Regions from separate parts of the Pseudomonas sp. GW-45 genome, predicted to be linked through region 1. Evidence: riboswitches for the same ligand, from Rfam matches in the RefSeq annotation. Region 1 holds a riboswitch; the other holds the start of a gene.
What was found. A riboswitch is a leader RNA that binds a small molecule or an ion and turns the genes downstream of it on or off. The one in region 1 is predicted to bind cobalamin.
Positions count from the first base shown of each region.

Region 1 (14,599 bases):
AATGGCGAACTGACAATACCTTGCCACCCTGATGCGACCGCCACTGCTTGGTCCATTTGCTGCCAGCCCGACGCGGTGAGCGGATCATCTAGACTGCCGCGTAAACCGCCGCCCAGTTCGGTTTCACCGTGGCGCAAAAAATCCAGCTGTACCGTCATTGTAAGCTGCCTGAAACTGCTGCTTCCTGAAAGGTCGCCATTTCGTTATGCAGGCGGCAAGCTGCTTGTAACAAGGGCACCGCAACGGCCGCACCGCTGGCCTCGCCCAAGCGCATCTCCAAGGCCACCAAAGGTTCGGCGTCCAGCGCATCCAACAATTGCTGGTGGCAGGGTTCGGCGCTGCGGTGGCTGTACATTAACCAAGGAGCCACACCGGGGTTCATGCGCGTCGCGCACAGTGCGGCAGCACAGCAAATATAGCCATCCACTAATACGGGCACACCCTCCTGCGCTGCCGCTACATAGGCTCCAGCCAGCGCGGCTATCTCCAACCCGCCGACTCGCGTCAAGGCATCCAGTGGCGATTTGATGTGTGGGCGATGCAGTTTCAACGCATCCTCGATCACCCGAATTTTGTGCTGTAATCCACCACTTTTCATGCCCGTGCCGGCACCAACCAAGCGCTCCACCGGTTGATTGAGCAGCAAACTGGCGAGCGCGCAGGCGCTGCTGGTATTACCAATGCCCATGTCGCCACCGACAAACAAATCCATGCGGTTCTCGACACTGCGCAACACTGCATCACGACCGGCCAACAGCGCATGCGCACACTGCACGTTAGTCATAGCAGATTGATGTCGAAAGTTGGCGGTGCCTGCAGCTATCTTCAGGTGGCGCACGCCGGGTAATGCAGCCACTTCGTGCGCCAAGCCCAGGTCCAACAGTTCGAGTTCAGCCCCTAGATGCCGCGCCAATACGCTGATGGCGGCGCCTCCCTGGACAAAGTTTGCCAGCATCTGGCCGGTCACTTCCTGCGGATAGGCCGAAACGCCCTCCTGCGCGATGCCGTGATCAGCCGCGAAGATGGATATCCAGATACGCTCAACTGAGGGCTGGCTACGCCCCTGCAAACCTGCCAGATTGACGGCTAGCTGCTCTAGCCTGCCAAGCGCCCCTTGCGGTTTGGTGAGTTGCGTCTGTCGCGTCAGCGCTTGTGCTCGCCGGCCTCCATCAGAAACACGTGCTGCTGCTTGCCACCAGGCTTCACTCACACCTTCTCTCCTTTTAAGGTCTGCGGTAAGCCCGCAATACAGACCACTACCCGGTCACAGTGCGCGGCCAACTGCTGGTGTAACCAACCCGACTCATCCACGAAGCGGCGACTCAGCTCTCCCATGGGAACCACGCCCAAGCCCGTCTCATTACTGACCATAATCAACCGCCCAGGTAAAGACGGCAGGCAATCGAATAGCTGCTGTCGCTCGCGTAGCCAATGTTCGCTGTCTGCGCTGAGCAGCAAATTGCTTAGCCATAACGTCAGGCAATCCACCAGTAAACAACGCCCTGGTGCAGCCTGTTCACGTAGTACTTGGGCCAACGCCAACGGCTCTTCCACCAGCCCCCACTCTGCCGGGCGCCGCTCACTGTGGCGCGCTACCCGCTCGGCCATTTCCTGATCGCGTGGCTGGCACGTGGCGATATAGGTCACCGGGAGGCCAGACTCAACCGCTAGCCGCTCAGCCAACCGGCTCTTACCCGAGCGGGCGCCACCCAGAATCAATTCATGCATAGCTTAAACCACAGAGTAGACGCAGTTTTTCGGTATCCATGTGGGCTTCGACCAGATCAGCCAGACGCTCAAGATCGCGTTCACGCAGCGCCGCATAGTCCAGCCCCTCTGCTTCAACCAGACCAGCCCAGCGCAATATCGCCTGTTGCGCCGCGGGTTGCTCAAAGAAGCCATGCAGATAGGTGCCAGCCACTTGGCCGTCCTCGCTGATAGCGCCGTCGCAGGTGCTGCCGTCCAGCCCATTATGCAAATAAACCAGCGGCCGTCTGAGCGCAGGGCCCTGACTGACCCCAGCATGAATCTCATAGCCGCTCACGCTGGCCTGATCGAAAGCCAGTATGCCGGTCACATTGCTCAGCTGTTTTGCTGCGCGCAGTTCGGTCTGCATATCTAGCAACCCAAGCCCTGGCACACTGCCGGCCGGCCCTTCAAGACCCAGCGGATCGGCCAGTAGCTCGCCGAGCATCTGGAAACCACCACAGATACCCAGCACCTTGCCGCCGTAACGCAGGTGCCTGATCAGAGCTGTATCCCAACCCTGCTCACGCAGAAAAGCCAGATCCGCTGCGACGCTTTTGGAGCCCGGCAAGATGATTAAATCCGCCATAGGTATCGGCTTGCCGGGCCCGACAAACTCGAGTTCTACTTGGGGGTGCAGCCGCAACGGATCAAAGTCGGTGTGGTTACTGATGCGCGGCAACACCGGCACCACTACTTTGATGCGTTCTTCCCGTTTGGCCACTTGTCGGGTATCGACCGCATCTTCAGCCTCCAAATGCAGGTCATGCAGATAGGGCAACACGCCCAGCACTGGCTTGCCGGTGCGTGCCTCCAGCCAGCGCAAACCCGGCTCCAATAGCGCGATATCGCCGCGAAAGCGGTTGATTACGAAACCTTGCACTCGCGCTTGCTCGCTGTCTGATAACAGCTCAAGTGTGCCAACCAGGTGAGCAAATACGCCGCCTTTATCAATATCGGCGATTATAATCACCGGGCAGTCCACCGCCTCGGCAAAACCCATATTGGCGATATCGCCCTCGCGTAGATTGATTTCTGCGGGGGAGCCTGCACCCTCCACCACAATCACCGGGTAACGCTCACTCAAGCGACGATGCGCTGCCAGCACTGCCTGCATGGCCGTGGGTTTGTAAGCGTGATAAGCCACTGCGTCCATATTGCCGATTGGCTGCCCGTTAATGATCACTTGAGCCCCCACATCACTGTTGGGCTTGAGCAGAATGGGGTTCATATCGGTATGTGGGCTGATGCGTGCGGCGTGTGCCTGCACCGCCTGAGCACGGCCGATCTCGCCGCCGCTCTCGGTCACCGCCGCATTCAGCGCCATATTTTGCGGTTTGAATGGTGCGACCCTCACGCCCTCGCGTACCAACCAACGGCACAGCGCGCTGACCAGCGTACTTTTACCCGCATCCGAGGTGGTGCCTTGCACCATCAAACTGCTCATGCCAACTCCTTCAGACTTTCCAGCAAGCTATGTTCCAATCGCTGCCACTCACCTTCCGAGCGCGGCAAACCAAAGCGTAACCCCGCAATATCCTTAAACAGGCGAACCAATACGCCACGCTGGGCTAGAGCGACGTAAAGCCTCTTTGCCTGTGCTTGCTCCAGTTCACGCCACTGAAACAATCCGCAACCCCCGCCGCTTTGCAGACCGGCGTCATTCAACAACTGATCCAGGCGCGCGGTGTCTATCATTAAACGTCTACGCCAGAGCTCCTGAGTGCGGCTGTCCGCTAACACTAATTTGCCGACTGCCCTGGCCGGACCACTTACAGCCCAAGGCCCCAGATGCTCTTCCAGCGCCAGCAGCAACTCTGGCGCCGCCAAAACAAAACCCAACCGGACACCCGCGAGCCCAAAAAACTTGCCGAGCGAGCGCAGGACTATCAACCCCGGCAGCTGGCTGGACGGTGCCAAACTGAGGTTGGGTGTCGGGTCCATAAAAGCTTCGTCCACCACCAACCAGCCGCCCTGCTCCGCCAACCGCTGGTGCCAACTCAGGAGCAACTCACTACTGAGCGATTGCGCGGTCGGGTTATTGGGATTAACCACAACCAGCACGTCCAGCTGATCCAGAGCATCTGACAGTGATGCAACGCTCACACTGCGCACCTCGTGTCCGGCACGCTGCCAAGCCAGACGATGCTCTGCGTACGTCGGCTCAAGAATCCCCACGCGGCTTGGTTTACGCAGCAGGGGCAATGCCTGAATGGCTGCCTGTGAACCGGCGACCGCCAAAGCGCGCGGCACGCGGTAATAGTGTTCAGCCAGTTCACTGAGACCGTCGTCCGTTTCCGGCAAACGGCTCCAAACCGACTGCGCGAGCGGCGGTATCGGCCAGTGATAGGGAGCCAGCCCAGTCGATAAATCCAGCCACTGTTCCAGCGGTAGGCCAAACTCTCTGGCTGCGCTGCGTAGCCGTCCGCCATGCTCAAGCATCAGTCGGTTCACACATAAGTGAGCGCCCACAGGAGGACCAGGATCAGCATCCAGAGCAGCAGACTGCGTTGTACCAGTTGCAGTGCACGCGAAATATCCTGCGCTTTTGGTGGTACGCCGCAGCCCAGCGCAGGTCGCTCCTCAAGCTTGCCGTGATACACAGCGGCACCGCCCAACTGCAACTCAAGCGCACCGGCGCCAGCAGCCATCACCGGCCCGGCATTGGGACTATCCCAGCTCGGGGCCTGAGTGCGCCAGCTATGCCAGCCTGAGATTGCGTTTCCACAGAGGCTATAACTAAGCGCGACCAAGCGCGCGGGAAGGTAGTTAAGCGCATCATCAATTTTCGCAGCGGCCCGACCGAACAATAGAAAGCGCGGTGTGCGATAACCCCACATGGCGTCAAGCGTATTACTCAAGCGGTACAGCACAACGCCCGGCGCACCCAGTAGCAGGAACCAAAACAGCGCTGCAAAAATCGCATCACTACCGTTTTCAAGAACTGACTCGACGGTGGCACGCGCGACACCTTCCTCGTCTAACTGCCCGGTATCACGGCTAACAATCCGCCCGACCCGCTCTCGCGCCAACGGCAAGTCAGCGCTGAGCAGCGCATCTGCAATCGGTTTAGCGTGCGCCACCAGGCTCTGCCCACCCAGACAGAGATACAAACAAAGCACGGAGAACGCCCAACCAAACCAGGGCAATGTTGCCAGCCAGTAGGTCATGAGCGTCAACGGCATTACGGCTAATAGCCACGCCAGAGTCCCCTTACTAATACTGGGCTGCTGGTTGAGCCGTCGCTCAAGGTAGTGCGCCAGCCGACCGAAACCTACCAGCGGATGCCAGCGCGCCGGTTCACCTAGCAGCCGATCCAGCAGCACTGCCAACAAGGCCGCTGGCAGCAAACCGCTCATTCAGCACGCCAATCGGAGATGATGCGCGACAGGTGCTGCAGGCCATCGGTTAGCGCACCTACGCCCGGCTGCAAAATATCTGCGGACTTGATTTCATGCAGCTGCCCGGATTTGACGGCCGGTATCCTCTGCCAACCGGCACGCTCACGCACCTGCTCAGGTCGAAAACGCTTGCCGCACCATGAGCCAATGATGATGTCCGGTGCGCGGCGCACGACTTCCTGCGGATCAGCGATGATGCGCTGCTTGGCACCGGGCATAGCAGCCAGCTCAGCGAAGCAGTCTTTACCGCCAGCCAGTTCGATCAACTCGCTGACCCAGCCGATGCCGGATATCAGCGGCTCATTCCATTCTTCAAAATAGATGAGTGGGCGTTGTTTGATGCCGCTAGCCGCATTGCGCACTTGCAACATGCCATCTTCCAACTCGGCCACCAGTTCTGCTGCGCGCTCGGGAGCGCCCACCAATGCGCCCAGCGTCGAGATCATGCGCAGAATGCCGGCAATGCTGCGCTGATTGAACAGGTGCACTTCCAGCCCAGCACGTGCCAGATCAGCCACAATGCCGGCTTGCAGGTCGCAATAGCCAAGCACCAGATCCGGTTTAAGATCGAGGATCTCGTCTATTTTGGCGCTGGTGAAAGCCGCAATCTTGGGCTTGTCTTTGCGCGCCTGGGGCGGCCGGAAGGTAAAACCGGATATACCGACAATCCGCTGCTGCTCGCCAAGCAGATAGAGCACTTCGCAGGTTTCAGTAGACAGGCAGGCGATGCGCTGCGGGCCATTCAAAACAGTGTCATGACTCATTCTTGCGCTCCCCAGTGATCGACATACAGCAGGTCGGATAAGGGCCGCTCTTTGGCCCACTGCTCTTGCACCAGCATCGGCTGCGAATAGAACTCCGCCACCGGACCGAGGCAAAGCACCGCTACCGGCTTAGCGCCTTCGGGTAATTTCAAAAGGGCAGCCAACGCCTGTGGGTCAAACAAGGAAACCCAGCCCATCCCCAGCCCCTCGGCCCTGGCAGCCAGCCAGAGATTCTGAATAGCGCAGGCAAGCGAGGCCAGATCCATCTCGGGCAGCGTGCGGCGGCCAAACACGTGCGCTTCGCGGCCATCCGGCAACGCAGCAACCAACAGCTCGGCGCACTCCAACACGCCCTGCACTTTTAAACGCATAAACTCGTCTGCCCGCTCACCCAATGCCGCTGCCGTGACCTGGCGCTCTTCTTCTACCAATTGATGAATCTGCTCGCGCAATTGCGGTTTGCGTATCTGGATAAACCGCCAAGGCTGCATCAAGCCGACACTGGGACCGTCGTGCGCGGCGTGCAGCAAGCGCTGCAACAACTCTTCCGGCACCTCACCCGCAACGAAGTGACGCATATCCCGCCGCTCGCGAATAACGCGATACACAGCATCACGCTCGGCGATTGAATAGGCGTGGCTGGCGGTCATGGGCGAAACAACGCCGCCGCAGCCTGTGGATTACCCGGCAGATAAAAATGCACATAGGACGCGGTTAAACGTTCGACGCGATAGACCGCCTCAGCCGTGCGGTGATAATTGGGGCAATCACCGCGCACTAATGGCTGCATGTCACTCGTCAACTGCGAGTGATGAAAGGTGTGCCCATGCAGTGTCCCTTCAGGCAGCTCGACCGACTGTAAGGCCAACGCGCTCAGACGCTTCTGCATGACCGCGTCGCCACTGAGCAGCCCCGCCATCTCAAAGCGCTCGCCATGCAGATCAGTCAGGCTGTCTAGCAAATACAGCATGCCACCGCACTCAGCCACCATGGGTCTGCCCATCAGATGGTGCTCGGCGATCTCTGCCTGCATCGCCTTATTGCCAGAGAGCTGCGCGGCATGTAATTCCGGGTAGCCGCCGGGGAGATATAAGCTGTCTACTTCTGGCAACTTGCTGTCATTCAACGGCGAGAAATACACCAGTTCCGCACCCATTGCCTGCAGCAACTGCAGGTTGGCCTGATAGACAAAAGCAAAGGCGCCATCGCGCGCCACACCAATACTAACGCCCGCCAGCAAGGGCTCAATTTGTCGCGGCTGCGGTGCCGCAAAACTCACCGGCTCAGGTAGCGCGTTCTCAACACTTTGCGCCAGCGCTGCTGCGGCAGCATCCAGCCTGGCATCGAGATCCGCCAACTCGGCGGCCTGCACCAGTCCCAGATGCCGGCTTGGTAAGGCGATATCGGCTGAACGCGGCAACGCGCCAAACCAACGAATATCTGCCGGCAGACTGTCACGCAAAATCTCGCCGTGGCGAGCGCTGCCCAATTTGTTCGCTAACACGCCAGCAAAGGCCAGGTCAGGCTGAAACTTGGCCAAGCCAAATGCCATGGCGGCAAAGGTTTGCGCCATGCCTGAACCATCGATCACGCCCAATACCGGGACACCGAACTGGCGCGCTAAGTCAGCCGCTGAAGGCGTGCCATCAAACAACCCCATGACCCCTTCAATCAGGATCAGATCAGCCTCACCTGCTGCTTCCCAGAGCAAGCGCTGCGACTGCTCCAGTCCGACCATCCACAAATCCAGCTGGTGTACCGGCGCGCCGCTGGCGACTTCAAGCACCATGGGATCAAGAAAATCCGGACCACACTTGAACACCCGTACCTTGCGGCCTAGCTGACGATGCATGCGCGCCAATGCGGCCGTCACTGTGGTCTTGCCCTGACCTGAGGCAGGCGCTGCTATTAATACCGCCGGACACTGTCGCATACTCAAAACTCAACTCCCTTTTGTGCCTTGATACCTGCTTTGAAGGCATGTTTAACCACACCCATTTCGGTCACGGTATCGGCGGCGTCCACCAGTGCCGGCGGTGCACCGCGCCCGGTGACCACCACATGTTGATGAGCTGGCCGCGCCTGGATATCGGCAATCACCTGATCCAGTTGCAGGTAACCGTACTTGAGCGCGATATTCAGCTCATCGAGCAAAACCAGCGTCACATCGGGGTCGCGCATCAGCTCAACCGCTACTGCCCAGGCGGCTGCGGCTTTGGCTATGTCGTCCTGACGATCCTGGGTTTCCCAGGTAAAGCCCGCGCCCATCACGTGATAACGCACCTCTTCAGGAAAACGCCGAAAGAAGTTTTCCTCGCCGGTGCTCTTCGCGCCCTTGATGAATTGCACGATGCCAATGCGCATACCGTGGCCCAGCGCCCGCGCAGCCATGCCAAAACCAGAGCTGCTCTTGCCCTTACCGTTACCGGTCAGTACCAGCAGCACGCCGCGCTCTTGCTGTGCCACGGCAATCTTGTCATCGACCACCGCTTTCTTACGCTGCATGCGCAGACGGTGACGCTCATCGCGTGTGTGGTCCTGCTCACTCATGCCTGACGGCTCTGCTTATTGAGCAGCACCTGGGCGCTGCGGGCGCCGATATAGAGCACTACCGCAATGCCCACATAAAGCGCCAGCGTGCTTAGGTACTGGGGGTAGTAATGGCCAATCCGCTCAAACATGCCTAGCAGCGTAGGTGACTCGTAACGGCCGGAGAAAAAGTAGAAGCCGCCGCTGGAAAACAGCTGACAAACCAGCGCACTGATGGCCATAACCGGCACAAGAATCGCAAGTGAACCTGCCTGTTCACGATGCCAACCTGCATACAAACGCCCGCCAAACCAAAGAGCGCCATACGCCGGCACCAGCATCCAGTAAGCAACAGTCATGCAATGGTGCCCCGCATTAATCCAGCCAACGGTAGCCACGTCGATCAGCGTTGCTTCAGCAAACAACAACGGAAAAACCCACTTGGGTCGCAGCAGCACACCTGCAAGAAAGAATACCGCCCACGAGGCGCTGGGTAGGTTTTGCAGCGGGAAGTGGCTGCCGCGCGTCATGGCCATCAAGGCTATCAGCGCAATACCGATGTAAAGCTGGGTCGTTCTGGACAGGTTCAGCACATTCATTCTCCTCATTGAAACAGCGAAACGCCTGTAATCAAATTGACTACAGACGCCTCAGGCTGCCGACTCCCCTGAACCGGCACGCGTGATAGTCCAGCAGAACCTACATAGCCTGATAACGCAGGGTCAGATACCCCGCACGACCCGGCTGCTGGTAAGTTGCTGCGGTTTCATATTCAGTATCAAACAGATTGGTTACCTGCGCCTGCACGCGCCAAGCATGGCTCAGCCAGTAAGTCGCGCGCAGGTCGAGGGTGCTGTAACCGTGCAAGTCGGTGGTATTTGATGCGTTGTCCCAGCGACGGCCCTCGGCGTGCAGGCTGGCGCCCAGCCCGATGCGCCCAAAGCGGCGATCAACATCCAAATTGAATATCTGCTCCGCGCGACGCGGTAATAGATCACCCTGACCGGATCGGCTGGATTTGTTCTGCGGGTCTTGTAGGGTTAGGTTGCCCTGCCAGCTCCAACCCAACAGCTGAGTCGCAGCCTCGAGCTCAAGGCCTTTGATCGAAGCCTCATCAATATTCTGCGCCTGTAGGCCCGCACCACTGTTGAAGTACGCGATCAGGTCTTCAATCTCGTTCTTGAACACCGTTGCTGACCAGTTGCCCCATTCATGCGAGCCCTGCAGGCCTGCTTCAAGACTCTTGGAGCTTTCAGGCTCCAGGTTCTCGTTACCAAAGCCGGGGTAATACAGCTGGTTGAAAGTAGGCGCTTTGAAGGCGGTGCCATAACTGGTGGTAAAGCGCAGCTGGTCATTTAACTGTAGGCCGTAACCAAGGCTACCGGTGTTATGTGCACCGAACTGCTCGTTATCGTCATGGCGCACACTTAACTGCACCTCATGACGTCCGAACTGCCCGAGGTACTGTCCGTAAACGCCTTGATTCTCACGGCTGTCTTCGGCAAAGCTGCCAGTGCCGTTCACCTCGTCGTACAACCAGTCGTAGCCCAGCGTCAGCAACTGTCCTTCAGCGATATGCAGGTCATTCTGCCAACCGAAGCTATCGCGGCGGGTATCGATGCGGGTATTGAAGACGTTGCCGTTGAAGGTATCGGTCTTATCTTCACTGCGACCAGCCTGCAGAGTCACATCCCAGGCGGTCAATGGCGCAAAGCGGGCACGCGCGCCGTAAACTTTGGTCACGTTGTCGGCATTGGCATCAAGACCGGAGTCATAATCGTTGTGGGAGTCGACCTGCAGCAGATTACCGTCGAGCGTCAGGCCGTTAGCAAAGCGATAGCCACCACTCAGGTTGGCTGACATTTCACGATAGCCATCGTGATCTACTTCACGCGAGGGCCGCGCATCAATGCCCTCGTCTTTCAGACTGCTAACGCCCAGGTTGTACCAGGCTTTGTCGTCACCACCCGACACGCCGGCACTGCCAGCCAGGTGCTGAGCACTGCCAACCGTAGTAGAGAAATAGGGTTGCGCCCCGCCGTCACCGCCACGGCGAGTGAAAATCTGGATCACCCCGCCAATCGCCTCGGACCCATAAAGGCTGGAACGCGCTCCACGCACCACTTCAATACGTTCGATCTGCTCTACCGGCAAATTCTGCAACGCCGCGTCACCGGTGGTTGCCGAACCAATACGGACGCCATCAATCAGTACCAATACCTGATTGGTGCTAGCCCCGCGAATGCTGATGGTGGTGTTCTTACCGGGCCCGCCGGTATTGACCACATTAACGCCTGGCACCCGACGTAGCAGTTGATCCACGCTGGTGACCTGCAGACGTTCGATGTCGTTGCGATCAAATACGCTGGTCGCAGCAATGCTCTGAGCACCGCTCTGCGCGGTACGAGTAGCAGTGACAACCTGATCTTCCAGGTTAAGGGTATGCGCAAAAGAAAGAGAAGACAGGCCAACAAGGCCGAATGCTACAGGGGCACGGAAAAAGGTTTTCATACTGCTTAATTGCTCCGTCGTACCCACCCGCACGACACTGACTGAGAATAACAGTGACGGAGGCAGGAGAACGGCAACAAGCATAGGAGGGCCGCGCACCTACAGCGCCCACCGCACCGTTGTGATTCGCAACAGGCCGGTCTCCGGGCTTGCGACTGGATCATTTGATCCTGCGTCCTGAACCTTCCCATGCTGAGCACAGTGGTTATGTCAGGCGCATCGCCGTGTGGCGAACGTCGCTTACCGTTGCGGGGGCAGCGCCGGAATTGTCTGCACAGCAGACGCACCGGCTTCCCAGTTTCACCCTCTTTAAATAGAGGGAACCTGAAGCAGCCGTGAAGAGTAGAGACTTTGCTGCAGAGCGTCAACCAGAAGGCTTTAGCGCCCACAAACGGGCAATTTTAGGGCGTGCGCGCCAGCACTGTGCAGAAGATTAGCGCTGCGGTTTACGTAGCGGGGTCTGCAGCAATTCGTTGTAATTGAGGATTGTCTGGGCAATATCGCCGATCTTTTGGCTGCGCTCCATCGCGGCGCTTTGCAAGGCGCGAAAGGCCTCTTCTTCACTCAGACCTTGCTGGGTCATTAGCACACCTTTTGCGCGCTCAATCACCTTGCGCTCGCTGAGGCTGCGGCGGGCGCTTTCCAATTCATCATGTAGTTGCTGCAAGCGCACGGTCTGCTCGTGCAGCACCTCCAAAACCGAGCGTTGCATGTGGCTGCCAAGGCGCTCACCCGGCAGGGGTTCTAGCTCAGTGGCCTGCACGTTATACAAGCGGGTTGACGGCGTATTGATCTCGTCATCAAGACTGTTCAACCGTTTGAGCAAACGGCGCTGACTGTCCAAATCGGCTTTGGCCTGCTGCGTCTTGTGCTCACACATCGCCTGTAGCTTGTCGGCCAAATCATCTTCAACGCGCTTCATGCTGTCGATGTGCTGCGAAGTTAGTTCAAACCACAGCTCACCCATGGCGGCATGCACCCTACTGCGCTCAGTAGTGCGCGCGGCCACCAGCCGCAAACGTGCAATCTCGCCCACTAAGTCCTCGCTGCACAGCGTCAGCCAGGCGCTTTTGCTGTCGTGATCAGCAAACTCCAGAAAGGTCTCAAAACAACGCCGTTGCGCGTCTTCAAGAAAGCTCAGCTTGCCGCACTGCTCCTGATCGAAGTAACCGGCTACGAAGCCGGACACACCAATGGCCCGCTCCTGACCGGCCAACTCCTTGCCTTGCATGAAATTAAACATAGCGACCAATGTGCGGGTGATATGCGGGTCGACTGCCGTATCCGCAGCCTCGAATACCACTGCCAGCAGGCCCGCAACCAAACGAGTAAAACTGCGCGTAGCCTCCTGAGCACCTACTTGCTGCGCACGCACGCGGCTGCGCAATGCCGTCAAGCCGTCAAAGCTGTGCAACACAAAAGCAACCCGGGTAAGCAGGCGCGCCTTGTCGGCGCCGCAACTGCGTTCCAGATCCATACCATCAAAAGCGCTGCGTACCGCGTTCTCATGGCGAATCGCTGTCTCGGAGAGCTCGTCCAACGATTGCAAATAACGCTCGGACTGCCCACCCAGATACATATTTGAGAAACCGCGCTCACGTTGTAGCGCATGCACCAAGCGACTGATTTTACCGACTAGCTGACAGGTAAGCGCCAACGCTTGCAGCCCCTGCATTTCACTGCGCCGGGCCGCCAACATGAAATCCAATGCTGTCGACATAGTTCCCCCCTCACCGATCTCGATCGCCGGCTCAGGGTAGTAACAGCAATACTTGTGCCAGCCACTGCATGCGCGCCAATGCACCCAAACTCCGGCCTACAATACAGACTGCGTTTGCGCATCAAACATCTGCCCGCGGTGAAATCAAACGAACTAAATGGTCCCTAGCCATTCTAATTCCGTGAAGAAGCTCGACAAAGTTGACGTTGCTGACGACGAGCCAACGGCATTTGGATCGAGCGTAACCAGGGAAAGCACCTAAGCCATATTCGACGATGCTTGCTCTGAGCTGCAGAAGCTGCAGCAAAGGCTCGACTGCCGCGCACGCTGCGGCGACACAAAACTCGCTAAACCAACAATAAGGAGATTGCCGTGACAGCCACCGTCGACCGGCCATATCAATTAACACTGCATCCAATACACGCCGTTTTTCTCGCTGGAACCATCCCTCTGTTTCTGGGCGCCGCACTAAGCGATATCGCCTATGCATACAGTTACCAAATACAGTGGAGCAATTTTTCTTCCTGGTTGATCGCCGGTGGATTGGTCTTTGCTGGGCTGGCAATAGTGGCCGCGCTCCTTGGCCTCACGCACGCTGAAGGCCGTGGCCGACGTGGCGGCATTTATCTAGCCCTATTGCTGGCAACCTGGGTTCTGGGCTTCATCAATGCATTGGTTCACGCCAAGGATGCATGGGCCATGATGCCCATGGGGCTTATTCTTTCTGTCATCGTTACTGTGATTGCCTGCGCAGCAACAGGCGTTCGTTTTTCCGGCCGTCGCGTGGGAGGTGCACAATGAATAGTCCAAGCCTGGTGTCCATTCTTGCCGTATCAGTCATGCTGAGCGCGTGTGGTGATAATGATCAAGCTTCCGTGAAATATGGCCCTGAGCCTACTCTCCCGGAGCAACAACGCGGCTTGCTGCCCAACATGACCATCGCCGAACCCTCACTCTGGGGCGATCAATTACCAACAGTACCGCAGAACTACCGCATCTCTGCTATTGCCACCGACTTGAAAATCCCGCGCCAGACACTGCTGCTGCCCAATGGCGACATCTTGGTTGCCGAGGGCCGTGGCGGCAACGCGTCGAAGCTGAAACCCAAAGATGTGATTGCTGGTTACATAAAGGCTCAGGGTAATACGTCCGTCAAAGGAGGTAACCGGCTGACACTGCTGCGTGACAGTGACAATGACGGCACCTATGAAGAACAAGTCGTTTTCGCCGAAGACCTGAATGCGCCGTATGGGCTCGCACTGGTGGGTAATAAACTGTACGTAGCCAACCAAGATGCTTTGGTGCGATTTGATTATCAAGAAGGCCAAACTCAAGCCAGCGGTCCACCGGTCAAGGTCACTGACCTACCTTCAGAGATTAACCACCACTGGACCAAACCGCTCGCTGCCAGTACGGACGGCCGTTATCTATACGTCGGTATCGGCTCCAACAGCAATATCACCGAACGCGGTATGGAAGCCGAAGTCGATCGCGCCATGATTTGGCAGATAGATGCCGAAACAGGAGCACACAAGCCTTACGCCACCGGCGTGCGCAACCCAACTGCATTGACCATTCAGCCGGGCACAAATCGCTTATGGGCTGTCGCCAACGAACGCGATGAACTCGGCCAGGACCTGGTTCCGGATTACTTGACCTCAGTACGCGAAGGCGGCTTCTACGGCTGGCCCTACAGTTACTGGGGCCAGAATGTTGACCCGCGTGTGCGGCCGCAAAACCCTGCAAAGGTGGCCGAAGCTATAGCTCCTGACTATGCACTGGGGGCTCACGTTGCCGCGCTCGGGGTCGATTTTTCTAGCGAGAGTATGGGCGTAGATTTTGCTGACGGCGTATTCGTCGGCGAGCACGGCAGTTGGAACCGCAAGGACCCCGTTGGCTACAAAGTGGTTTTCGTACCCTTCAGCAAT
Region 1 covers NZ_CM167674.1:2,095,110-2,109,708, forward strand. The annotation lists gene cobC (alpha-ribazole phosphatase family protein) at 1-158, opposite strand, end outside; gene cobT (nicotinate-nucleotide--dimethylbenzimidazole phosphoribosyltransferase) at 155-1,210, opposite strand; gene cobU (bifunctional adenosylcobinamide kinase/adenosylcobinamide-phosphate guanylyltransferase) at 1,207-1,728, opposite strand; gene AC1XYH_RS09490 (cobyric acid synthase) at 1,721-3,193, opposite strand; gene cobD (threonine-phosphate decarboxylase CobD) at 3,190-4,188, opposite strand; gene cbiB (adenosylcobinamide-phosphate synthase CbiB) at 4,197-5,093, opposite strand; gene AC1XYH_RS09505 (cobalamin-binding protein) at 5,102-5,911, opposite strand; gene bluB (5,6-dimethylbenzimidazole synthase) at 5,908-6,561, opposite strand; gene AC1XYH_RS09515 (cobyrinic acid a,c-diamide synthase CobB) at 6,558-7,844, opposite strand; gene cobO (cob(I)yrinic acid a,c-diamide adenosyltransferase) at 7,847-8,461, opposite strand; gene AC1XYH_RS09525 (hypothetical protein) at 8,458-9,033, opposite strand; gene btuB (TonB-dependent vitamin B12 receptor) at 9,140-10,951, opposite strand; cobalamin riboswitch at 11,069-11,294, opposite strand; gene AC1XYH_RS09535 (nitrate- and nitrite sensing domain-containing protein) at 11,385-12,671, opposite strand; gene AC1XYH_RS09540 (DUF2231 domain-containing protein) at 13,044-13,472, shown strand; gene AC1XYH_RS09545 (PQQ-dependent sugar dehydrogenase) at 13,469-14,599, shown strand, end outside.

Region 2 (14,599 bases), 1.1 Mb from region 1:
CCAGCCAAGTATTGAAAGCTCATCGGGTCGACTATCAATTTGACGCCTTCGCGCTCAACGATGGTGTCGTCTTCGGCAAGCTCGTCATCAAACGTGAAACCGTACTGAAAGCCCGAACAACCGCCACCCGTAACGAAAACACGCAAGCTGAGACGTTCGTTACCCTCTTCTTCAATCAGGTTACGCACCTTGCCCACGGCGTTATCACTAAAGATTAGCGGCGTGGGAATATAGACTTCAGCAGTAGACATACAACCTCCAGCGACAAGTGCCGCAGCACAACAATGCCACCATTATCCTTTTTCCCGAGTGATTTGGTCAACTATTCTCCGGATTGAGCAGCAAGCTCTGGTCCAGAGGTAGTTGCTGACCCGCTTCTTGGCCCAAATAGTTCAGCTGACCACTGATCTGTGCGCCCATGACCATTTCCATGAAACGGTAGTGCAGGTCGCCACTGATGCGTGCTTTTGCGTCCAGCTCCAAGTGCTCCAACGCGAACACGTCACCGTTCACCTGCCCGTTAATCAGCACATGCGGCGCCCGTATCACACCCGCTACATATCCATGCTCGCTGACCCTTACCAAGCCTTCCTCGGCCTCGACGTTACCAATCACCCGCCCATCGATTTGAACCGCGCCGGAAAACCGCATGTCGCCGGTGATTTCGGCATCCTGGGCAATGATAGTGGTCTTGCCACCAAACTGACTGATGTCCGCTTTCTTATGTTTATCTGCTCCCCACATCAGGGTGTTGCTCCTGTGACTGTCCAATCAAAAACCTGCTCGACCAGGGTTTTACCCCCTTTACTTGCTGTCAGCTTAACCTGCTGAGGAACAAAGCCCTCGGGTAGCGTCAATTTGGCTTGCTCACTGTTGGCCGGCACCACTTGGAAATAACGAAAGTCCAATGTCAGCCCGGCCGCGCCAACATCCCCGCCTAGGGCTTCAAGCCCAAGCGTGGCGGCCTCGCCATTCTGCTCGCCCAACACCTCAAGCTGCAATGTGGCCTGCACCGTATCGCTTTCGTTGCCAACTCGGCTGACCATTACTTTATAACGGAAAATATCTGCGGTTTCTGTGCTATGCAACTCAAAGGCTTGAATACGGATACCGGGGTCCATCGCGCTAGGCGCCAACACACCTTGATACTGAGCTAAGTTTTGTTGCAGCTTGAAAAGCTGCGCTTCGAGCTCATGCACAGCTTCACGCCCTTCTACTGCGGCGTCTTTCGCCACCAGCATATCCACTTCCAGCTGATGATAGCGCTGCCTCCAGTCTTCAACCTCGGTGACTAGCTGCCCCTGACGCTCTATCAACGCCTGACGCTCTAGTTCATGCGGCTGCTGCGCTCGCATCGCGGCTTCCCAGCCTTGCCAGGCACTGACCGGCACGAGTATCAGCAATAGGATAATCACGCCGCGCTTCCAGCGTCTAAACGCCTTAGAGTCACGCGGGTGAATGGTGACGCTGTGCTCGCGCAGCGGGCGTCGCCGTTTGAAGTCCATCATCAGGGCATCAAAGCCGGGTGCGCTAATCCCATGCGCTCATCAATCCCGAAGAGAATATTCATATTCTGTACCGCTTGCCCAGAGGCCCCCTTGACCAAATTATCGATCACCGACAGCACTACAACTTTGTCGCCACCTTGCGGGCGGTGCACCGCGATACGGCATACGTTAGCGCCACGCACGCTGCGGGTTTCCGGATGACTGCCGGCGGGCATCACATCCACGAAAGGCTCGTCGGAATATCGCGCCTCATAGAGCGCCTGCAAATCCACGCTGGTATCGGCGACGGTGGCGTACAGCGAGGAGTGAATACCGCGGATCATTGGCGTCAGGTGCGGCACAAAGGTAAGGCCGACGGGCTGGCCTGCGGCCAACTGCAAACCCTGACGAATCTCTGGCAAGTGGCGATGCCCGGCCACTGCGTAGGCCCGCATGCTCTCGGTAGCTTCGCAGAATAACGACGGCACACTGGCACCTCTGCCGGCCCCGCTGACACCAGACTTACAGTCGGCAATCAGGTGCGCCACATCAGCCAGCCCCGCCTCGAGCAACGGCAAAAAGCCCAGCTGCGTCGCTGTCGGGTAACAGCCAGGCACTGCAATCAAGCGGGCATGCTTAATTGCTTCGCGGTTAACCTCAGGTAAGCCGTACACCGCCTCACCCAACAACTCAGGCGCCCCATGCGGCTGGTTGTACCACTTGCTCCACTCATCCGGGTCGCGCAGGCGAAAGTCAGCCGAAAGGTCGATAATTTTCACACCCGTCAACAGCAACTCAGCTGCCAATGAGTGCGCAACGCCGTGCGGGGTAGCGAAAAACACTACGTCACAGGCACCGAGCAGCTGCACATCCGGCACGCTGAAACGCAGGTTGTCGTAGTGCCCGCGCAGATTGGGATACATATCGGCAACACTAACGCCGTCCTCGGATCGGGATGTAATGATCTCGACATGCGCCTCGGGATGCTGGGCCAACAGCCGCAACAGCTCTACCCCGGTGTAACCGGTTCCGCCTACAATGCCTACTTTAATCATCATTACTTCCTGAATACGGTTGAATGGTGTTTGAATAACCTATGCTACGCGCCTTCCCGACATAAGGGATATGCGCAACAGCAGCCTATGATAAAAGCGCTGATGTAAATTACCAGCGTGAGTCCCACTCCCGACAGGAGCAATCCGTGTACCTTTGGATCAAGGCCTTCCACATCATGGCCGTTATGACCTGGTTCGCCGGGCTATTTTACCTGCCACGCCTGTTCGTGTATCACGCACAGAGTGAAGACAGTATCAGCCGCGAGCGGTTCAAGGTGATGGAGCGCAAACTGTATCGCGGCATCATGACCCCGTCGATGCTGATCGCTCTGACCTTGGGCATCTGGCTGCTGTATCTACAACCCGCCTGGCTGAGCCAAGGCTGGATGCATGCAAAACTCACGTTGGTCGTGTTGCTGATTGGCTACCACCACATGTGTGGCGCGATGCTTAAACGCTTTGCTGCCGATGCCAATACCCGCTCCCACGTTTTTTATCGCTGGTTCAACGAGGCGCCAGTATTGGCATTGGTTGGCATAGTGTTGCTGGTAGTAGTGAAGCCCTTCTGATCAATCGGCGCGCACCGCGCGGTCCTTTGCCCAGGCCCGCAGCGCGCCCAACTTCTCTGCCATGACCACCGACAGCGGCGATGTCTCGCTAAGCGCCTTGAGCACATGCTCTTCTTTGACTAACTGCTCACTGGCGGCGGCGCAATAAACTGCACTGACCACCGCCTGTTCTATTTCAGCACCCGAGAACCCATCACTGGCCAAGGCTAAAGCGGCCAAGTCAAATTGCTCTGCTGCCAACTCACGTTTTGCTAAATGAATACCGAAAATATCCGCACGAATCGCTGCATCTGGCAGGTCGACAAAAAACAGCTCATCGATGCGACCTTTACGAATCAGCTCAGGTGGCAGCTGCGTCACATCGTTTGAGGTCGCGACCAAAAAGACCCGCGAGCTGCGCTCTGCCATCCAGGTCAATAATGTACCGAGCAGCCGACGTGACACGCCCTGATCGCTGCCATCGGCCGCCAACCCTTTCTCTATCTCATCAATCCAGAGCACACAAGGTTCCAACGCATCGGCTAGTTGCAGCGCATCGCGCAGATTCTTTTCGGTTTCACCTATGTATTTGTTATACAGGCCAGCGACGTCCAGACGCAGCAACGGCAGCCCCCACAAACCTGCTACCGCCTTGGCTGCGAGGCTCTTACCGGCGCCCTGCACACCCACCAGCAACACACCGCGCGGTATGTCTTTTATGCTCGCATTACCGTTGAATGCGCTCTCCCGCTCAGTCAACCAGCGCTTCAACTGTTTTAAACCACCAACCTCGGCAAAGCGCGCAGTTTCCTGCTCATAGCTGAGCACACCGTGCATATCCAGCAGCTCAAACTTGGCTTTGTTCAGCGTCGGCAGGTCTTCCTGGGTGATAGCACCGTCATCAACAATCAGATTGCGCGCCAGACGGCGAGCCTCTTCATGGGTAGTGCCACGCAAATTACGCACGACTTGCTGCAAAGTCTGGTTATCCGTACGCACCCGTTCGCCGCGGTTCTGCTCACTCCAGCGTGTTGCCTCGTCACGCACAATGGCCGCCAGCTGTTCGTCCGACGGCATGCTCAAACTGATACGCGCGGCTAAACGGCTTAGCTCTGGCGGCAAGGGTAGAGCGTGACTGACGAGAATCAGCGTGGGGGCCGCCTTTTCAGACGCCATCGCCAAACTCTTCAGCAGTCTGACAATACGTGGCGAGTCGAGAAAGGGGTGCAGGTCGCAGAGCACGTACAGGGCCGGTTCGCCCTCGCGGCGAATTTGTTCCAACGCGGTTTCCGCGTCGCGAGTGTCCTGCTCAGCATCCATCTCGACACCAAAACCCAGCCGGCTGAGGCCATCTATATGGTTCCAGGTGTAATACGTCTGCGCACGCCGGACCGCGAGCGTGGCGATAGTCTGCAACACCCTCGCCTCTTCCCAAGACTCGATGACCACCAGACGCACGCGTGAATCCAGTACCAATGCCAAATCATGAATATCGTTTTTCAAACGCACACTCCATTGCTGCATTTTCAGCGCCACGCTCAGCTGCCGCTGGTTGAACCAGGAGCCTGTCGGCCTTAACCGCCCGTAGCGAAGGAAAGCCCGATTGGAGGCAGTTTTTGTGGTCTTTTGAGGCGAATAGTCATTCTATTCAACAAAAAAGAGCGCAGAAAATGACCCAACTCGGCTTTTCCGCAACAGGGCAGTGTTAAGTCCGGCAGGCTCATAGTGCCATTCTAATCTGCTGCCGTTACACTGAGACCATCGAACCCGGACACCCCGGCATCATGTTGCCTTGTAAGGAGCTCAGTGTGGATTGTCTGTTCTGCAAAATCGTCGACGGCAAGATTCCGTCCAAAAAGATATATGAAGACGAGCACGCCGTCGCCTTTCATGACATCAACCCGCAAGCACCAGTGCATTTTCTAGTTATCCCGAAAAAGCACATCGCGACCCTGAATGACATGACCGAGGAAGACCGCGCCACCGTTGGCCATATGGTCTTTACAGCACAAAAGCTGGCAAAAGAATTAGGCTGCGACGCAGGCTTTCGTACCGTATTCAATTGCAACGAACAGGGTGGCCAGACGGTCTACCATATTCATCTGCACGTGCTGGGGCAGCGGCAGATGACGTGGCCGCCGGGCTAAGAATCAACCCAATCCCAGCGTATTAATTCGCACCTTTTCCATACTCTGCACTCGCCAACGAGGGACAGAAGATGAGCACATCACGTCACTATAGCTTTCTTGATCGCCTGCTTAATCAGGCAGACCAGTCATTGCGCACGCTCGTACCCGGTGCCGCTCAACCAAACCGACCTTCACCCGCGCAGCATCTGGCCAACGTGCCCATGGACGAGGAGGAGCGCCTGCATATTGCTGGACTGATGCGCATCAACCACACCGGCGAAGTTTGCGCGCAGGCGCTGTATCAGGGCCAGGCGCTGACTGCCAAGCTCCCCAATGTACGTGAAAAAATGGAGCACGCGGCAGCCGAAGAAATCGATCACTTGGCGTGGTGTGAACAGCGTCTGACCGAATTGAATAGCCGCACCAGTGTCTTCAATCCGCTGTTCTACGGCTTGTCGTTTGGTATTGGCGCCGCAGCCGGGCTGATCAGTGATCGCATCAGCCTCGGCTTTGTTGCCGCAACAGAAGAACAGGTAGAGCGCCATTTAGACGACCACCTGAACCAATTGCCGCAAGAGGACATCAAGTCACGCGCCATTCTCGAACAAATGCGGGAAGACGAGATTGAGCACGGCAATCAGGCGCTCGAAGCGGGCGGGGTGGTATTTCCAGCACCGGTGAAACAGGCCATGACGCTACTGTCCAAGGTCATGACCAAGATCACTTACAAGGCTTGATTCACCGCTGCGCGGGTATCTGGCGCTTTGACGTAGAAAACGCCAAACAACATAACCAGGGCGAACTGCTTAAGCGGGGAGCCCAGCTTCTTCAGCTGTTTGCCTACCAGCGCCCATTCAACCAAATGAATTAGCACAATGGTCAGCGCCAGCCAGTTGAGACGCTGAGGGTTGGGCACCTGAACCAGGCCCAACAAGCTGAGGATGACCAGCAGCCAGAAAGCCAAGGTCAATAATTTACCGATGAGAAAGACCACGCGCATTTTCTTGTTCCTATCTTATGGGTTAACGGCAACCGTTGAGCGGCTATCTACCCGCGCCATGGTAAACCCTGCAGCACACAGCATAAGGGCCTGACTCGCCATTCGTCAGGCCGAATGTGCCAACTCCATACGTACACTTCAGTCGATCTCAATGATCTCGTAATCGTGCGTCACCTCAACGCCGGCACGCGCCATCAAGATCGAAGCCGAGCAATACTTTTCAGCCGATAACTCAACCGCGCGCTTGACCTGAGTTTCTTTCAAATTCTTGCCTGTTATTACAAAGCGCAGATGAATCTTGGTGAACACTTTGGGTTCGATATCGGCCCGTTCGGCATCCAGCAAGGTGTGCACATCACGAATATCTTGCCGCGACTTTTTCAGAATGCTGACCACGTCATAACTGGCGCAACCGCCCAGCCCGACCAATACGGTTTCCATTGGGCGAATGCCCATATTGCGACCGCCCGACTCTTCCGGACCATCCATCACCACTGTGTGACCGCTCCCAGACTCACCCAGGAACATCACCCCGTCGACCCACTTGATATGCGCTTTCATCTTCTAAATCCCGCCGTTCAATCATCTCAGATGAGGCGCAGAATACCACAGCCGTCACATGGCGGACCGCCGCGCTGGCCATGACTGTAAAAACTGGACATAATCTCGATTGGTCTCATGCTGAGGCTGACACGGATGCCCCGCATCTTCGGTTTGCGCGAATACGGCCAGGACACTTTAATGGTTTCGATCACCCTGACACCTAAAATAAAAAACCTCGATGCATTCCTTGCGCATTGCCATCGACGCCGCTTTTCGGCACGCAGCACGGTCATCCATGCTGGCGATCAGTCCGACAGTCTTTTCTATATCATCAAAGGTTCGGTCACCATCCTGATTGAAGACGATCAGGGTCGCGAAATGATCATCGCCTATCTAAACCAGGGCGACTTTTTCGGCGAGATGGGCCTATTCGATATGACGCCCGCGCCGCATGACCGTACCGCGTGGGTACGCGCAAAATGTGAGTGCGAGGTGGCTGAAATCACCTATGCCAAATTCCGCGAGCTTACTCAGCGCGACCCGGACCTGCTGTACGCGGTCGGCAAGCAAATGGCTGAACGCCTGCACGCTACCACCCGCAAGGTCGGCGACCTGGCCTTTCTTGATGTGACTGGCCGCGTTGCCGGCACCCTGCTGGATCTGTGCAAACAGCCCGATGCTATGACCCATCCGGACGGCATGCAGATCAAAATCACCCGCCAGGAGATCGGTCGTATTGTCGGCTGCTCGCGTGAAATGGTCGGCCGCGTGCTCAAGAGCCTGGAAGAACAGGGCCTGATCGAAGTCAAAGGCAAAACCATGGTGGTCTACGGCACCCGCTGAGCCCGCACCCTGCGTGCTGGGTCTGTGTACCCTGCACGCTGAAAACCAACCCTCCTTCGACCTCGGCAGCCACTGCCCGCCTCATGTACAATTCAGCGACTACGGTTTCTGACAACGAGGTGAACATGGGCTTGAATAACGACTGGATGCAACGCGACGTTTCGGTGCTATGGCACCCCTGCACCCAAATGAAAGACCATGAGCACATGCCGATCATCCCAATCCAACGGGGCGAAGGTATCTGGCTGCACGATTTTGAAGGCAACCGCTACATGGATGCCGTCAGCTCCTGGTGGGTCAACATCTTTGGCCACGCTAACCCTTATATCAATCAGCGCATCAAGGATCAGCTCGACACTCTCGAGCACGTAATTCTTGCCGGCTTCAGCCACCCACCGGTGATTGAGTTGTCTGAGCGCCTGGTGAAAATGACGCCCGCCGCCCTGACCCGCTGTTTCTACGCAGACAATGGCTCGTCGTGCATTGAAGTCGCGCTGAAGATGAGTTTTCACTACTGGCTGAACATCGGTAAGCCGGAGAAAAAGCGTTTTATTACGCTCTCCAACAGTTATCACGGTGAAACGCTAGCCGCGCTGGCGGTAGGCGATGTGGCGCTGTACAAAGAAACTTATCAGCCGCTACTGATGGAAGTGATAACCGTACCCTCCCCCGACTGCTACGACCGCGAAGAAGGCGAAAGCTGGGAAGAACACAGCCGCAAAATGTTTGCGCATATGGAGAAAGCGCTGGAAGAGAATCATCAGGACGTGGCAGCGGTTATCGTTGAGCCCCTGATCCAGTGCGCCGGCGGTATGCGCATGTACCACCCGGTCTACCTCAAGCTGTTGCGCGAGGCTTGTGACCGCTACGGCGTGCACCTGATTCATGACGAGATCGCCGTTGGCTTCGGTCGTACCGGTACGCTATTTGCCTGCGAGCAGGCCGATATAGCGCCTGACTTTCTCTGCTTGTCGAAGGCTCTGACCGCTGGCTACCTGCCAATGGCCGTATGCATGACCACCGACAAAATCTACCAAGCCTTCTACGACGACTACGAGAGCATGCGCGCCTTTTTGCACTCACACAGCTACACCGGCAACCCGCTCGCTTGCGCCGCCGCACTGGCGACGCTGGACCTACTCGAGCGCGACAACGTGATTGAAGCCAACAAAACACTGTCTGCCCACATGACCAAAGCAACCGCACACTTTGTTGATCACCCGCACGTGGCGGAAGTGCGTCAAACCGGCATGGTGCTGGCAATTGAAATGGTCAAGAACAAAGCGACCAAGGAAGCTTACCCCTGGCAGGAGCGTCGCGGCATTCGGGTGTATCAGCACGCGTTGAAAAATGAAGCCATGCTACGTCCGCTCGGTAGCGTGGTTTACTTTATGCCGCCCTACGTGATCACCCCGGACCAGATAGACCACCTCGCCAGCGTTGCCTGGGAAGGTATTCAACTGGCGACGCGGGACTGAATCGGTGCGCGTTTCCCGTTTTTACCTCGATACGCCGCTTAACCAAGGCGAACAAACACTGACTGGTGACGTCGCGCATTACATCGCGCGCGTTTTGCGGTTAGGGCCGGGCGCGCCCGTGCAGATATTCAACGGCAGTGGCCAGGAATGGCCAGGCGAGGTCGTCGCCGCGGGTAAACGTGAGGTTGTGGTCAAGCTGCAAGCGCCCGTCGAAGGCATGCCAGAATCGCCGTTGCACACCCATCTCGGTCAGACTATGTCGCGCGGCGACCGGATGGACTGGGCGATTCAGAAAGCCGTTGAACTGGGCGTCAATCAGATAACCCCGCTGCTTACCGAGCGCTGCGAAGTTAAATTACAGGGTGAACGCGCGGATAAACGTCAGGCGCACTGGCAGCAAGTGGCGGTGAGTGCGTGCGAACAATGCGGGCGCAGCGTGGTTCCGGTGATACATCCGCCCGTCGCCCTACAGGACTGGATGGCATCATTAACCAGCGACCTTAAACTGGTACTGCATCACCGTACCGAGCAGGATCTGGATCAGCTGCCGCACCCGACTTCGCTAGCCTTGCTGATTGGCCCTGAAGGTGGCCTGAGTGCCGACGAAATCCAACAGGCCGAAGCGGCCGGTTTTATCGCCGCACGTTTTGGCCCGAGGGTGCTGCGCACCGAAACCGCTCCCATAGTAGCTTTGAGCATGGCCCAGCAACGCTGGGGAGATTTCTAGCAGGCAGCGCAGGTGCTGCAACGCCGATTGACCCCATCCCCACCCTTGGGTAATGTTCAGCCGTTTCACCCACGCCGTAGAAGAGGTAGCGCATGGCACGGAAAAAAACCACCGTGGACTTTGAACAGTCCCTCGGCGAGCTACAAAAGCTGGTCGAACGACTGGAAAGCGGCGAACTCAGCCTGGAAGAGTCGCTCAGCTCCTTCGAGCAAGGCGTTGCGCTGACCCGCGATTGCCAACAGGCGCTCACTCAAGCCGAGCAGAAGGTACAACAGTTAGTCGAAAAGAACGGCGAGCTGACTACCGAACCTTTTGACGGCCCCGCTGAATGAGCGGATTTGCCGACTACCTTGAGTCCTGTCAGACCCGCATCAATGGCTTTTTACTAAGCCAGCTGGACACCCCTCAGCCACGCCTTGAACGTCTCTACGCTGCCATGCGCTATAGCGTCGTAAATGGCGGGAAACGGGTGCGCCCGCTGCTCTGCTACGCGACTTGCGAGGCCTTGGGCGGCAACGCCGCCTCTGCTGACCCAGCCGCCGGCGCGGTTGAACTGGTACATGCCTACTCGCTGATTCACGACGACTTGCCGGCGATGGACGACGACGATCTGCGCCGCGGCCAACCAACCTGTCACCGCGCCTTTGACGAGGCCACTGCGATCCTCGCCGGCGACGGCCTGCAGGCGCTGGCGTTCGATTGGCTAGGCCATCAAGGCGACTGGCAACCGGCCACCCGCCTGCAAATGCTACAAACACTTTCCCGCGCCGCCGGGCCGCAAGGCATGGTGGGTGGGCAAGCGATCGATCTGGGCGCAGTGGGTGAGAAAATCGATCAAGCCACGCTTGAATTGATGCATCGCCACAAGACAGGCGCGCTGATCAGCGCCAGCATTCAGCTTGGCGCCCTTGCCAGCGAGCGCGCCAGCACCGCACAGTTGCAGACATTGGCGGTATACGCAGACTGCATCGGCCTGGCCTTTCAAGTGCAGGACGATATTCTCGATATCGAAAGCGAGACCAGCGTCTTAGGCAAAACCCAGGGTGCCGATATCGCCCGCGACAAGCCTACTTACCCGGCGTTACTCGGCCTCGAAGGCGCCCATCAATTAGCCGAGCGCCTGCGCGACCAAGCCGTTGCTGCGCTGCAACCACTCGGCGAAAAAGCGGTCCATCTACAACAGCTAGCCGACTATATAGTGCAGCGCCGATTTTGATTGAGGTGTTGTTGGAGTTGGGCTATCGAGGTGCATCAGTTAAACTGCGCACTTGTTTTCCTGCCATTGCCAATGGCATTCAGAGCCTTGTTTGATGCCTAGCACCTTCCACGAAATACCGCACCAACGCCCCAGTACACCATTGCTGGACAGTCTTGACGACACCGCACAACTGCGTGAGCTGGATGAAAGCCGGCTACCTGAACTGGCGGACGAGTTGCGTGCGTTTCTGCTCTGGAGTGTAGGTCAGACAGGCGGCCATTTTGGTGCCGGACTGGGTGTTATTGAGCTGACCATTGCGCTCCATTACGCCTACCACACCCCCGAAGACCGCCTGGTATGGGACGTCGGCCATCAGGCCTACCCGCACAAAATCCTGACCGGTCGTCGTGAGCGTATGGCCAGCCTACGGCAAAAAGAAGGCTTGGCCGCCTTCCCTCGTCGCGTGGAAAGCCCGTATGACACCTTTGGCGTTGGTCATTCGAGCACCTCGATTAGCGCCGCCCTCGGCATGGCGATCGCTGCCAACCTGCAAGGGCTCGATCGCCGCACCGTGGCGGTAATTGGCGATGGCGCGTTAACGGCCGGCATGGCCTTTGAGGCGTTGAACCATGCCAGCGACGCCCAGGCCAATATGTTGGTTGTGCTCAACGACAACGACATGTCGATTTCGCGCAATGTCGGCGGTTTATCCAATTATTTGGCCAAAATTCTCTCCAGCCGCACTTATTCGCACATGCGCGAAGGCAGTAAAAAAGTGCTGTCTATGCTGCCGCAAGCCTGGGAATTGGCGCGTAAGACCGAAGAGCACGCCAAGGGCATGCTGGTACCCGGCACTTTGTTTGAAGAGTTGGGTTGGAACTACATAGGTCCGATCAACGGCCACGACCTGCCCACGCTGGTGAATACCCTGAAGAACATGCGCGACCGTAAAGGCCCGCAATTTCTGCATGTTGTCACACAGAAAGGCAAAGGGTTCTCCCCGGCTGAAGCCGATCCTATTGGTTATCACGCCATCACCAAATTCGAACCAAAACCCGCTGCGCCTGCCGGCGTCAGCAAGCCGAAGTTTTCCAATATCTTTGGCCAGTGGTTATGCGACATGGCAGAGCAGGACGCCCGTCTGATAGGCATCACTCCAGCTATGAAGGAAGGCTCTGACCTCATCGCCTTCAGCGAGCAGTATCCCAATCGCTATTTCGACGTCGCCATTGCTGAACAACATGCCGTGACCCTTGCGGCCGGCATGGCCTGCGAAGGTGCCAAACCGGTCGTTGCCATCTATTCGACTTTTTTACAGCGCGCTTACGATCAGGTCGTGCATGACGTTGCCGTGCAGAACCTTGATGTGCTGTTCGCCATAGACCGTGCAGGCTTGGTGGGCGAAGACGGCCCGACCCACGCCGGCAGCTTCGACCTGTCGTTCCTGCGTTGCCTGCCGAATATGGTGATCATGGCGCCCGCAGACGAAAACGAAACCCGGCAGATGCTCACTACTGGCTTTCTGCATAGCGGTCCGGCTGCGGTACGCTACCCACGAGGCACTGGCCCCGGCACCCCGATTGATCCCGCGCTGACCACTCTCCCAATCGGCAAAGGCGTAGTCACCCGTGAAGGTGAAGAGGTTGCCATTCTATGCTTTGGTACCTTGCATCAACAGGCGCTCAAAGCCGCTGAAACGCTGAATGCCAGCGTCGTCAACATGCGCTTCGTCAAACCATTGGACACTGAGCTAGTAGCCAAACTGAGTGCCACTCATAAACTGCTGGTGACCCTCGAAGAAAATGCAGTCATGGGCGGCGCTGGCAGCGCAGTCAACGAGTGGCTAATGGCCGAGGGCATTATTACCCCTGTGCTCAATCTAGGTCTGCCTGACATTTTTGTTGAGCACGCCAAGCCCGCGCAGATGCTAGCCGAGTGCGGGCTGGACGCCACCGGCATAGTAGCGGCCATTCGGCACCGCCTGAGCACCATACCCGAGCCCGACCAAGGGCTTGACCCGCTTAGTTGAAAGCCCTAGAGTCCGCCCCAATTCTTAGTACTCGCATTGGGTGCCTGGTCTGCCACGCTGATCAGGTGAAACGGGAAGTCGGTGCAACCCCGACACTGCCCCCGCAACGGTAAAGAGTCGCAGGCTAGCCTGCAGCTGCTGTCAGCAACGCCACTGTGCACCGCACGGGAAGGCGACAGCAGCCTGACTCTGAGTCCGGAGACCGGCCCTGTGCGCAAAGTCCATACGCCATCGCGTGCGGGCTTTTATTGCTGAGGTGTCGCGGAGGGCGTCACCGGTCGGCGTGGTTGTCCGCTGCCTGGGCCCCTCCTGACTCCCCGCCCTCCTCAAAAGCCGTACTTTTGAGGATCCAGAATGAAGCCTTCACTATTCCTACTGCCTGCTTTGCTTGCCAGTTCTATTGCTCAAGCCAGCGACCCCGTTGATTTACCCGATACCATTGTGACTGCTTCAAGGCAGGCCGAGTCCGTCAGCGACACTTCAGCAGCCACCAGCGTATTTGACCGCAATGATATTGACCGCTTGCAGCCGGTCAGCGTCACCGACTTGTTACGCCGAGTCCCGGGGATCTCGGTCACGACCAACGGCGGCATAGGTAGCCTCAGCAGCATATCTTTACGCGGTACCAGCGCGTCACAAACTCTGATACTTGTGGACGGCCAGCGGATTGCAAGTGCCAGTGCAGGCCAGGCAAGCCTCGAGTTCCTTAATGTTGACCAGATTGAGCGGGTCGAAGTCGTACGCGGCCCACGATCAGCCGTCTACGGGTCCGATGCGATTGGTGGCGTGGTTCAAATTTTTACTCGTAAAGGCAGTGAAGGCTTGAATCCTCGAGTGAAGTTTGGCGTTGGCAGCAACCAGACGTTCACCCGCGATCTAGGACTTTCCGGCGGCAACGGGCAGACTAGCTTCAACCTAGGGGCCAGCCTTGACGAAACCGCCGGCATCAACCGCACAACCAATAGCATTGGTAGTGACAACGATGATGACGGCTACCGCAACCGGGCTTTCAGCGCCAGCTTAAACCATCAGTTTACGGACAATCTGGATGCCGGCATTCAGATACTTGAGCAGAGCGGCAATACCGAGTATGACCTGTCGGGTAACCCGGAAGATGACTTTACGCTCAGCACCGTAGCCACGCATATTCAGTGGCAAGTGAACGATACGTGGCAAACTCGCATCGAGGCTGGCCATGCCGAAGACAAACGTGATACCAGCGGCTCCTTTCCCTCTGTATTCAATACTTACCGCGACTCAGCCACCTGGCTGAACCGTCTGCGCTTCAATGAACAACACCGTGTTCAAGCTGGCATCGACTGGTACGAAGATAAGCTCAGCAGCTCCACCGCGTTCAATGAAAGCGAACGATACAATCAAGCCGTTTTTGCACAGTATCGATTTGACGGGCAGCGCGTAAGCAGCGAACTGGGCTGGCGTCACGATGACAATGAGCAATTCGGCGAACAAGACAGCCTCAACGGCGCACTGATTTTTGCTCTGAGCAACGATCAACAGCTGGTAGCGTCCTATGGCGAAGGTTTTCGCGCTCCCACCTTTAA
Region 2 covers NZ_CM167674.1:3,166,296-3,180,894, forward strand. The annotation lists gene erpA (iron-sulfur cluster insertion protein ErpA) at 1-251, opposite strand, end outside; gene AC1XYH_RS14780 (bactofilin family protein) at 319-744, opposite strand; gene AC1XYH_RS14785 (DUF6776 family protein) at 744-1,508, opposite strand; gene argC (N-acetyl-gamma-glutamyl-phosphate reductase) at 1,508-2,542, opposite strand; gene hemJ (protoporphyrinogen oxidase HemJ) at 2,689-3,111, shown strand; gene AC1XYH_RS14800 (AAA family ATPase) at 3,112-4,593, opposite strand; gene AC1XYH_RS14805 (histidine triad nucleotide-binding protein) at 4,899-5,237, shown strand; gene coq7 (2-polyprenyl-3-methyl-6-methoxy-1,4-benzoquinone monooxygenase) at 5,309-5,956, shown strand; gene AC1XYH_RS14815 (DUF1145 domain-containing protein) at 5,944-6,219, opposite strand; gene AC1XYH_RS14820 (OsmC family protein) at 6,358-6,780, opposite strand; gene crp (cAMP-activated global transcriptional regulator CRP) at 6,961-7,605, shown strand; gene AC1XYH_RS14830 (adenosylmethionine--8-amino-7-oxononanoate transaminase) at 7,731-9,083, shown strand; gene AC1XYH_RS14835 (16S rRNA (uracil(1498)-N(3))-methyltransferase) at 9,088-9,810, shown strand; gene AC1XYH_RS14840 (exodeoxyribonuclease VII small subunit) at 9,903-10,142, shown strand; gene AC1XYH_RS14845 (polyprenyl synthetase family protein) at 10,139-11,026, shown strand; gene dxs (1-deoxy-D-xylulose-5-phosphate synthase) at 11,121-13,037, shown strand; cobalamin riboswitch at 13,059-13,262, shown strand; gene AC1XYH_RS14855 (TonB-dependent receptor domain-containing protein) at 13,392-14,599, shown strand, end outside.
Region 2: linked by a shared signal. The riboswitch ahead of AC1XYH_RS14855 (TonB-dependent receptor domain-containing protein) and the one ahead of btuB (TonB-dependent vitamin B12 receptor) in region 1 are both predicted to bind cobalamin.